3 regions of the Shewanella sp. ECSMB14101 genome follow, and region 2 is predicted to be linked to each of the others. Evidence: predicted binding sites of a transcription regulator. Region 2 holds the regulator's gene; each other region holds the start of a gene.
What was found. Region 2 encodes FliA, which starts transcription of late flagellar genes. Its sites were predicted from a motif close to CTAAAGNTNNNNNNNNNNNNGCCGATA; they were not measured.

Region 1 (3,275 bases), on a different contig from region 2:
GAGAGATCCCAGTTAGAACTGTAAAGCTCGTTACTGATCTTCATATCGTCGGTGTGACCCGAGACGGTAATGATCCCCGGCACATCCTTAAGCAGCTCACCCACGCGGCGCACTACAGGCTTAAACCTAGGCTGAAGGAAACCGGAACCCGATGAGAAAGCCCCTTTCTCTCGGATGCGAATGATGATCTGCTGCCCGAGAGATTCAATCTCGATCGCCCCATCGACGATCTCCTTATTGAGCTCCTGGGCCATTTTTTTCACCTGATCATTGATCTGATCCTGTGATGCTGCCTCTTGCTGCTGTTGCTTGGCCTGCGCTTCAGCGTCAGACTCTTCCTGAGCCGTCGATGATGCCTCGCCACCACGTTGCTCACCCTGCTGTTGCTGCACGCCGCCGGCGCTATCATCTTCACCGGCCTGCACCTCAATGGTAGGCTCAGTCATCTCGTTGGTTTGTTGGTTAATGATCTCAATCGGTGTGGGTTCTGGTTTACCAGGGCGAAACTCCAGTGCGATCACCGAGGTTCCCTTGGGAATGTCTTTAACTTCGACCTTATTCTGTACCCCAAAGGCATACTTCATCGACCCGGCGATCTGCTTGAACTTCATGACGTCCATCTCAGAGAAGGCGAGCAGCAAGACGAAAAAACACATCAGCAGCGACATGAGGTCGGCAAAAGTTGCCAACCACATAGGCGCCCCGGCTGGAGGGCAATCGCATTTGACCTTCTTAGCCATCTGGCTATTCCCCGTCCGTCGTGTCTATCTCTCGCTGTTTCTCCGAGAGGTAATTCTTCAAGAATCCCTCAATGACCCTTGGGTTTTGGCCATCTTGAATGGCCAAAACCGCATCCATAATAAGGTTTCGATTGAGCATCTCTTCACTCATGCGTAGCGTGAGTTTGTCGGCAATAGGCAAGGCCACCATGTTGGCAAGAATGGCACCATAGAGAGTGGTCAACAAGGCTACCGCCATCGCGGGCCCAATGGACTTAGGATCATCCATGTTAGACAACATGGCCACCAGACCGATAAGGGTACCAATCATCCCCATGGCGGGCGCCACATCCCCCAGCGCCTTAAAGATACCGATTCCGGTTTTATGGCGCTCTTCGGTGAGGGCGATATCTTTTTCCAGCGCCTCACGTACTACGTCACCATCATGCCCATCGACGAGCATGTCGACCGCTTTTTGCATAAAGCTGTTGCTGATCTCCGCTTCTTCAAGGGCCAAAAAGCCCCCTTTACGCGCGGCATCGGCCATAGTGACCGCCTGCTCGATCAGCTCATCCGGCTTATCTATCTTAAACATAAAGGCTTTGGCCGCGATCTTGACCGAACCGAGGAACTGTTTGAGGTTGTATTTCATCATCACCACAAACAGCGAGCCTATCAATACGATTAGCACTGAATTCACATCGATAAATATGGCAATGCCGCCACTACCGATCATAGCTCCGATAATAAAACCAAACGCACCAATTAGGCCTATCAGGGTCGCTAAATCCACAACTCTTCCTCTTATACAGTATCGGCTATTGCTAATATCTCGGCCTAATGACCAAGCTCTCAGTCAACACCATAATCATCTCGAGACGGATATCCACTCTACTCACTCTTATAATCTAAGACATCTCATTTGCGCTGGGTGGTGACATAAAAGTCGCCAATTAGACATGAATTCACCTAACCGCAGGCGGGAGTTTACGATATAATATCTGACAAAATTGAGTATTGTTCTAATTCAATTATCGGACAGCTTACACGCAAGTTTAGCTACAAATTCAATTTTTTATAAAAAAACCTCCTTAAAGCGTGCTATTGCACAAATATACGACAGCGCAATTTGACCCCTAGGGTCGACTGAGATACTTTGTCTGTCGCTAAATTCTTGGGAAAATCACCGTGGCCAAAAAACCTGAAAACCTGACCTTCGAAGAGTCGCTCACAGAATTAGAACAGATCGTCACCAGCTTAGAGCAAGGCGATGTGGCTTTAGACGACGCCCTCAAACAATTTGAACGCGGCATCAATCTGGTCAGAAATAGCCAAGGCAAACTCGAGCAGGCCCAACAGAAAGTCTCCATCTTGACCCAGGAACAGGATCAACCCAGCTTGCAACCCTATCTGCCAGAGGGCGAATAATTGCTAAACGAAGCGATAACGCGATACCAGCAGCGCGTCGATGAACAGCTGCGCCATTTTATCAAGGCACAAGACGAGACTGAGCCACAACTGAAGGCCGCCATGAAACATGGCGCCCTAATCGGCGGCAAGCGTATCCGCCCTTTTCTGGTCTATGCCATCGGCGAAATGCTTAATGTGCCACTGGAAAGACTCGATGCCTGCGCCGCTGCCATCGAATGTATTCATGCCTACTCTTTGATCCATGATGATCTCCCCGCCATGGATGACGATGCCCTGCGTCGTGGTCAACCGACTGTACATATCGCCTTTAATGAAGCCACGGCCATACTGGCAGGTGATGCCCTGCAAACCCTGGCGTTTGAAATCATCAGCCGAGAAGAGAGCGAACTCACCGCCGAGCAGCAACTGGCCATGGTACGGGCTCTCGCCAAAGCCTCGGGTTACAGCGGCATGTGTGGTGGTCAGGCGATGGATCTTAACGCCACAGATAAGCAGATAGATCTCGACACATTAAAACGACTTCACAGATTAAAAACCGGTGCGTTAATTCGCTGCGCAGTAGAATTGCCTATCATTGCTGCCAAGGTCACAGATGAACAAGCTCGCCATCTGTTAACATTTGCCGATGCAATAGGCCTCGCCTTTCAGGTACAAGATGATGTACTGGATATTATTGCCAGCACAGAAGAACTAGGGAAACCCCAGGGATCGGACTGTGAGTCGAACAAAAGTACCTATCCGAAACTACTTGGTTTATCCGGGGCACAAGAGACTGCAAAAAGTTTGATTGAAGACGCCCTATCAGCGCTGGCTAAATTACCATACAATAGTCAGTTAATTGCCGAATTCGCCCGTTTCATCATTGAGCGAAGAGTATAATAAAGAGCCAAAGAATCTCGCTATGAGTTTGGATATTACGAAATACCCTGTGCTGGCACAGGCTGACACCCCCGACGAATTACGACAGCTTCCACAAGGGGTGCTACCAAAACTTGCTGATGAACTCAGAAGTTACCTCCTACAGTCGGTAGGCATCTCCAGCGGCCACTTCGCCTCTGGCCTTGGCACGGTTGAACTGACAGTGGCGCTGCATTATGTCTACAACACGCCATTCGATCGCCTGAT
Region 2 (3,275 bases):
CTCGATTTGCTGCACATCATGGTTCAGATCAAGTTGCGTTAATAACAACGGATCATTATCGCATTGGAGCCTATGAGCAGCTGGCAACCTATGGCAAAATAATGGGGTGCCCGGTCAAGCAAGCACATGATCTCAATGAGTTGGAACAAATTCTTTATCAGTTTCGCAATCGCAAGCTAGTATTGATAGATACGGCGGGAATGGGACAAAGAGATGTGAGATTGTTCCAACAACTTGATAATTTAACTGCAAATAGCAGATTACCTATTCGCAGTTATCTGGTACTGTCATCTACAAGTCAAAGAAGAGTGCTTGAAGATGCTGTCGCGCAGTTTACCCGGATCCCATTGTCCGGCGCGATTTTAACCAAATTAGACGAATCAGTGGCCTTGGCTCCAGCATTAAGTGTTTTGATTCAAAGTGGGTTACCATTGAGTTATGTCACTGATGGACAAAGAGTTCCAGAAGATATGCAAGTCGCCGACACCTTAGCCCTGGCCAACAAGGCGTTGTCGGTACTCGAAAAGAAAGTGCAACCAATACAGAATAACGAAAGGTCATATGAACGGGCCTACGCATTTGAGTAATATAATGAGTCGGGATCAAGCAAGCGGTTTACGTATGATGAATCAACCATATAACGAAAAAGTAAAAGTAATTGCCGTAACCGGTGGTAAGGGTGGCGTGGGTAAAACCAGCGTTTCGATCAATACCGCGGTCTCCCTGGCTGAGAAGGGCAAGCGCGTGCTTGTACTTGATGCTGACCTAGGTTTAGCGAACGTCGACGTCATGTTGGGGCTCAGAGCTGAACGCAATCTCTCCCACGTATTATCGGGCGATGCAGACCTTGACGAGATTATCGTTCGTGGTCCTAAGGGAATTGGTATTATTCCTGCCACCTCAGGCACTCAGGCTATGGTCGAATTAACACCAGCGCAGCACGCGGGTCTTATTCGTGCCTTTAGTGAGATGAGAACTCAGTTTGATATTCTTGTCGTCGATACGGCTGCCGGGATCTCAGATATGGTGCTAAGCTTTTCTCGCGCCTCACAAGATGTCCTGGTGGTTGTGTGTGATGAGCCTACCTCAATTACCGATGCCTATGCTTTAATTAAGATTCTTAGCCGCGAGCATGGTGTATTCAGATTTAAGATTGTGGCCAATATGGTCAGAAGTTTACGAGAAGGAATGGAGTTATTTGCTAAACTTAGCAAAGTAACCGACCGTTTTCTCGACGTGGCGTTGGAGCTGGTTGCGACAATCCCCTTCGATGAAAACCTTCGCAAATCAGTTCGTAAACAAAAATTGATTGTCGAGGCATTTCCTAAGTCGCCGGCATCAATTGCTTACCATGGTTTAGCTAACAAGATTATTAGCTGGCCAGTGCCGCAACAGCCCGGCGGACACCTAGAGTTCTTTGTGGAAAGATTAGTTCAACGCCCAGAATATCAAGAGGATCGTACGAGTGAGTAAAGCCGCTGCGTATACTTGTTTAGATAACAAAGCTTCTATTGTCGAACAGTATGCACCGTTGGTTAAAAGGATTGCTCACCATTTACTTGCTCGTCTGCCCGCTTCGGTGCAATTGGATGATCTTATACAAGCAGGTATGATGGGCCTGCTTGAGGCCTCAACCAAGTTCGACGGCAGCAAGGGCGCCAAGTTTGAAACCTTTGCTGGTATTCGTATCCGTGGCTCCATGTTGGATGAGATTCGTCGTGGTGACTGGGTGCCCAGGTCAGTACATCGTAATCAAAGACGTGTTGCCCAGGTGATAGATGAGCTAGAACAAGAGCTTGGGCGAGATGCAAAAGACAATGAAATTGCAGATCGACTTGATATGACGCTCGATGAGTACCATCATATTCTTAATGATGTTTCTGTCGGGAAAGTAGTTGGAATTGAAGATCTTGGTGTATCGGTCGATGTAGTAAGAGACGAAGACGATCATCAAGACGATGCTTTTGAAGCACTGGCAGAGTCACAGTTTCATGAGGCCCTTGTGGAGGCGATTAAGTTACTGCCAGAAAGAGATGGATTAGTTTTGTCGTTATATTATGACGAAGCATTAAATTTAAAAGAGATCGGTGCCGTACTTGATGTCAGCGAATCCAGAGTTAGCCAGATTCATAGCCAGGCGATGCTCAGACTCAAAGCGAAACTCAAGCATTGGACCAAAATATAACGATTACATGAGCAATATAAAAACAGCTCCGCGGAGGAAACCTTGGACAAGAATATGAAGATTCTCGTTGTTGACGACTTCTCAACAATGAGACGCATCATCAAGAACTTGTTGAGAGACTTGGGTTTTAATAACACTCAGGAAGCAGATGACGGTTCGACAGCCCTGCCTATGTTGCAAAAGGGTGATTTTGACTTTGTCGTAACCGATTGGAACATGCCAGGTATGCAGGGGATCGACCTGTTAAAGGCTATCCGTGCTGATGACGACCTGAAACACATTCCAGTGTTAATGGTCACTGCGGAAGCAAAAAGGGAACAGATCATTGCGGCGGCTCAGGCTGGTGTGAATGGCTATGTAGTTAAACCTTTTACTGCGGCGACATTGAAAGAGAAGTTAGACAAAATTTTCGAACGACTCGGTTAATCAAGGTTGGGCTATGCAGGCAGATACTTCAGGGCTGATCAATCTAGCACAGGCTAAGGAGCTTGTGGACTTGCTAGAAGCTGGTCAACAAGAGCAGGCCGACGAACTCATACGTGATATCGCCAGCCCGATTCAGAAAGAGCTGTTTGATGAGGTAGGTCGTCTTACCCGTCAGCTTCACAGTGCCATTGTGGACTTTCAAGTGGATGGTCGTCTCATTGAGCTGGCGAACAGTGAAATCCCCGATGCAAAAGAGCGCCTCAATTATGTCATTGATATGACAGAGCAGGCCGCTAATAAAACCATGGACGCCGTTGAAGAGTCTCTGCCACTTGCAGATGCCCTCACCATGAATGTTCAGTCGGTGAAACCCTCATGGGATCGCTTGATGAGACGTGATATTGAGCTGCATGAATTTAAGGCGCTTTGTCACGATGTTCAGCAGTTTATCGAGCGAAGCGAATCGGATTCTAATCGGTTAAAAGAGTTACTCAATAACATCCTGCTTGCCCAAGATTTCCAAGATCTGACCGGACAGATGATCCGTCGGGTCATTGAGTTGGTGCGAGAGGTAGAGAGCAACTTGGTCTCTATGTTAACCGTGTTTGGCGAACAGCCAGCAACGGACAAGCCTCGTGCGTCAGAGAAGTGTGTCGAAGCAGAA
Region 3 (3,275 bases), on a different contig from region 2:
TTTGACCTTGGCTATGCATCTCACTGGCTAGTTGCAAGGCGCCATAAAGATTAGTCCCGGTAGAGGGGCCAGCTTTGCGACCAATCAAGCGTTCTAGCCAATAGATGGTGGCGATCGAGGCACTATCATCTATCTTGACCATGTGATCGACCACCCCCGGAATGAATGAGGGTTCGGCTCTGGGGCGGCCTATGCCTTCGATACGGCTGGCGTTGGCGCAACTAATGCTTGCGTCGCCGCTATGGAAATAGTCATAGAATACCGAGTTTTCTGGATCGACGACACAGAGCTTAGTGTCGGCGCGCTGATAACGAATGTAGCGGCCTATCGTCGCCGATGTGCCGCCAGTGCCTGGGCTCATGACGATCCAATTGGGTACCGGGTGGGGCTCCCTTTGCATCTGCTCGAAGATAGAGTTAGCAATATTATTGTTGCCGCGCCAATCGGTAGCACGCTCGGCGTAGGTGAATTGGTCCATATAGTGACCAGATAACTCGTCTGCCAGACGCTGGGATTCGGCATAAATTTGACTGGAATGTCCGACAAAATGACACCGGCCGCCGTAAAACTCGATCTGCTGGATCTTTTTCTTGGCCGTGGAGGCGGGCATCACGGCGATAAATGGCAGTCCCAGCAGGCGAGCAAAATATGCTTCTGAGACAGCAGTGCTTCCCGATGAAGACTCTATGATGGGGGTATGTTTGGTGATCCAACCGTTACATAGGGCATAGAGAAACAGAGATCTGGCCAGACGATGCTTTAAGCTGCCTGTCGGGTGGGTACTTTCATCTTTTAGGTAGATGTCGATGCCCGGCAACATAGGCAGATCTAACTTGATGAGATGAGTGTCTGCGCTGCGCTGGTAGTCGGCCTCGATTTTAGCGATGGCCTGATTGACCCAATTTTGTTCCATTCTTGCTCCAGAGGTTTTTGAGCGGTTAGTCGTTATAGCTTAACGAAATAAATTATAACGAAAAGGGGAATCGAATAGAAATGCGACTAGGTACATCAGATCTAATATGGCTTACTGTAATCGATGAAATTAGCTTAGGAATTTGATAGAAATTTGATTTTTGAATCAACAGGAAAGGAAAAAATGGTGGAGGGAGAAGGATTCGAACCTTCGAAGGCTGAGCCGTCAGATTTACAGTCTGATCCCTTTGGCCACTCGGGAACCCCTCCACAGATAACGCAGAATCACAATTTAATAAGAAAGATAAAGATGGTGGAGGGAGAAGGATTCGAACCTTCGAAGGCTGAGCCGTCAGATTTACAGTCTGATCCCTTTGGCCACTCGGGAACCCCTCCACGAATATCTCTTTATTACATTGTAGGCAAATGGTGGAGGGAGAAGGATTCGAACCTTCGAAGGCTGAGCCGTCAGATTTACAGTCTGATCCCTTTGGCCACTCGGGAACCCCTCCACAAATATCTCTTTATTACATTGTAGGCAAATGGTGGAGGGAGAAGGATTCGAACCTTCGAAGGCTGAGCCGTCAGATTTACAGTCTGATCCCTTTGGCCACTCGGGAACCCCTCCACAAATATCTCTTTATTACATTGTAGGCAAATGGTGGAGGGAGAAGGATTCGAACCTTCGAAGGCTGAGCCGTCAGATTTACAGTCTGATCCCTTTGGCCACTCGGGAACCCCTCCACGAATATCTCTTTATTACATTGTAGGCAAATGGTGGAGGGAGAAGGATTCGAACCTTCGAAGGCTGAGCCGTCAGATTTACAGTCTGATCCCTTTGGCCACTCGGGAACCCCTCCTCAATTGCGGCGGCAATAGTAGTCAGAAACGCCGCCGCTGTAAAGTCCCTATTTGAAATAATTGCTAAAGTTATGTCGCAAGCGGTCGATTAAATAGCAACGAGCTGTTTTATTGATGTTTTTTTATGCGAACTAGTCAGTTGTTAATCAACGAAAATCATTTAGGGTCACGTCTTAATCAGGCGGTGACCGAGCATCGCCGCGGTGAGTTTGGCCTGCTTCTGGCGATGTTGTCGAGCGACGCTAGAGATCTGGCACAGTTTCATCTTGATGGGGCGGACTTAGACAGCGAGGCAAAGTTAAAACGTCAATTTGATCTTCCAGAGCCACAAGCGTTAACGAGTGAGTTGCATAAAGGAATTGATTGCGACAATAGCGGCGCATTTCATCAGGCTGGTTTAAGCGGTTTTCATCTGCAGCAATATTTATCTCCTGAACCTTTAGTACACCGTGGTCGTGATCCGCTGGCGATGCAAGAGGTGTTGGCCAACTGTGATCCTATTACGGCTGCACGTTTTCATGGAGAGCTAACGGTTGATGCGCATCTGCTTGAGTTACCGCATTTTACTGAGCAGATTGTGAAGCAACGTGCGTTAGGTGACATTTTGGCATAGTCTTAAGTGCAGACGACTTGCTTTTGCTATATCGTGCGTTGTCATGTTTAGCATTAAGCATTTTTCCATAATTTAATAGGTAGAAGTCAGCATGAAAAAGATTCAAGAAGGACAATCGGAATTGGTGAACGATACATGTACCGATTGCGGCAGTTACGCCGACATCGGCGCGGTGATCGATGAGTTTGACACTGTACTGACATTAAACCGTCAAGGAGAGAATGCCCAGGCAGAATTACAGAAGCTTGCCGACGCTGCTAAAGCACGTTTTGATGGTGTGGTAAGTGAAATGACGACACTAGATGATGGTCAGCAACTGACGCTTACGTTCGGCTACAGCGCAGAGAAAATGATTTTTCAGCTAGAACATGGGTTGTAAGAGAATTTGCTGATTTTGGCTTGCTAGTGAGTAACTTGTTCGTGTAATGTTCACAGAATATTCTTATTAAAAATAACAACAATGTTTGTATTTGTGCTGCTCAGGGCAGTTTTTTTACCTCGATAACCTTGTTATCGGCTGTAGGATGTTATGATCAAACGCCAATTTCAGCATTTGCTCGAAATCATAGTCAATTCGACCGAAAAGCAAGAAGGTCAGTTTAAAGAGACGGCCGAGTTAGCTTGTCGTCTCTTAAGTCAATCGTTAGCGGTTGAACGTGTTGGCGTATGTTTATTTGATGTCGATAACGACACCACACAACTCATCGCGCAAGGCGATCAAAGTCTATCAGCTCTACGTCCTGTCCCCAGTCACTGCACTGCCTATCTTAATGAATTAAAGCTGCGCCGCATCATAGATGTCGTCGATGTCAATCTCGACAGCCGCGTCGATGAACTTAACCGCTATTTCTTCGATAATGAATTGGTTTCTCATCTTGATGTGGCTATT

Region 1: a site for FliA is predicted at 1,752-1,778, ahead of pomA (flagellar motor protein PomA). Genes of this name have one in related genera too.
Region 3: a site for FliA is predicted at 1,837-1,863, ahead of NY07_RS04390 (VC2046/SO_2500 family protein). Genes of this name have one in related genera too.

The regions. Positions count from the first base shown of each region.
Region 1 is NZ_JSFF01000001.1:194,241-197,515, reverse strand. Features, by position in the region: gene NY07_RS00930 (flagellar motor protein MotB) at 1-740, opposite strand, end outside; gene pomA (flagellar motor protein PomA) at 745-1,512, opposite strand; gene xseB (exodeoxyribonuclease VII small subunit) at 1,908-2,147, shown strand; gene ispA ((2E,6E)-farnesyl diphosphate synthase) at 2,148-3,029, shown strand; gene dxs (1-deoxy-D-xylulose-5-phosphate synthase) at 3,052-3,275, shown strand, end outside.
Region 2 is NZ_JSFF01000034.1:11,648-14,922, reverse strand. Features, by position in the region: gene flhF (flagellar biosynthesis protein FlhF) at 1-587, shown strand, start outside; gene NY07_RS17615 (MinD/ParA family protein) at 592-1,473, shown strand; gene NY07_RS17610 (RNA polymerase sigma factor FliA) at 1,466-2,185, shown strand; gene cheY (chemotaxis response regulator CheY) at 2,228-2,611, shown strand; gene NY07_RS17600 (protein phosphatase CheZ) at 2,625-3,275, shown strand, end outside.
Region 3 is NZ_JSFF01000003.1:158,813-162,087, forward strand. Features, by position in the region: gene NY07_RS04355 (PLP-dependent cysteine synthase family protein) at 1-913, opposite strand, end outside; tRNA gene NY07_RS04360 (tRNA-Tyr) at 1,098-1,182, opposite strand; tRNA gene NY07_RS04365 (tRNA-Tyr) at 1,224-1,308, opposite strand; tRNA gene NY07_RS04370 (tRNA-Tyr) at 1,340-1,424, opposite strand; tRNA gene NY07_RS04375 (tRNA-Tyr) at 1,456-1,540, opposite strand; tRNA gene NY07_RS04380 (tRNA-Tyr) at 1,572-1,656, opposite strand; tRNA gene NY07_RS04385 (tRNA-Tyr) at 1,688-1,772, opposite strand; gene NY07_RS04390 (VC2046/SO_2500 family protein) at 1,898-2,386, shown strand; gene NY07_RS04395 (DUF406 family protein) at 2,478-2,765, shown strand; gene NY07_RS04400 (putative bifunctional diguanylate cyclase/phosphodiesterase) at 2,916-3,275, shown strand, end outside.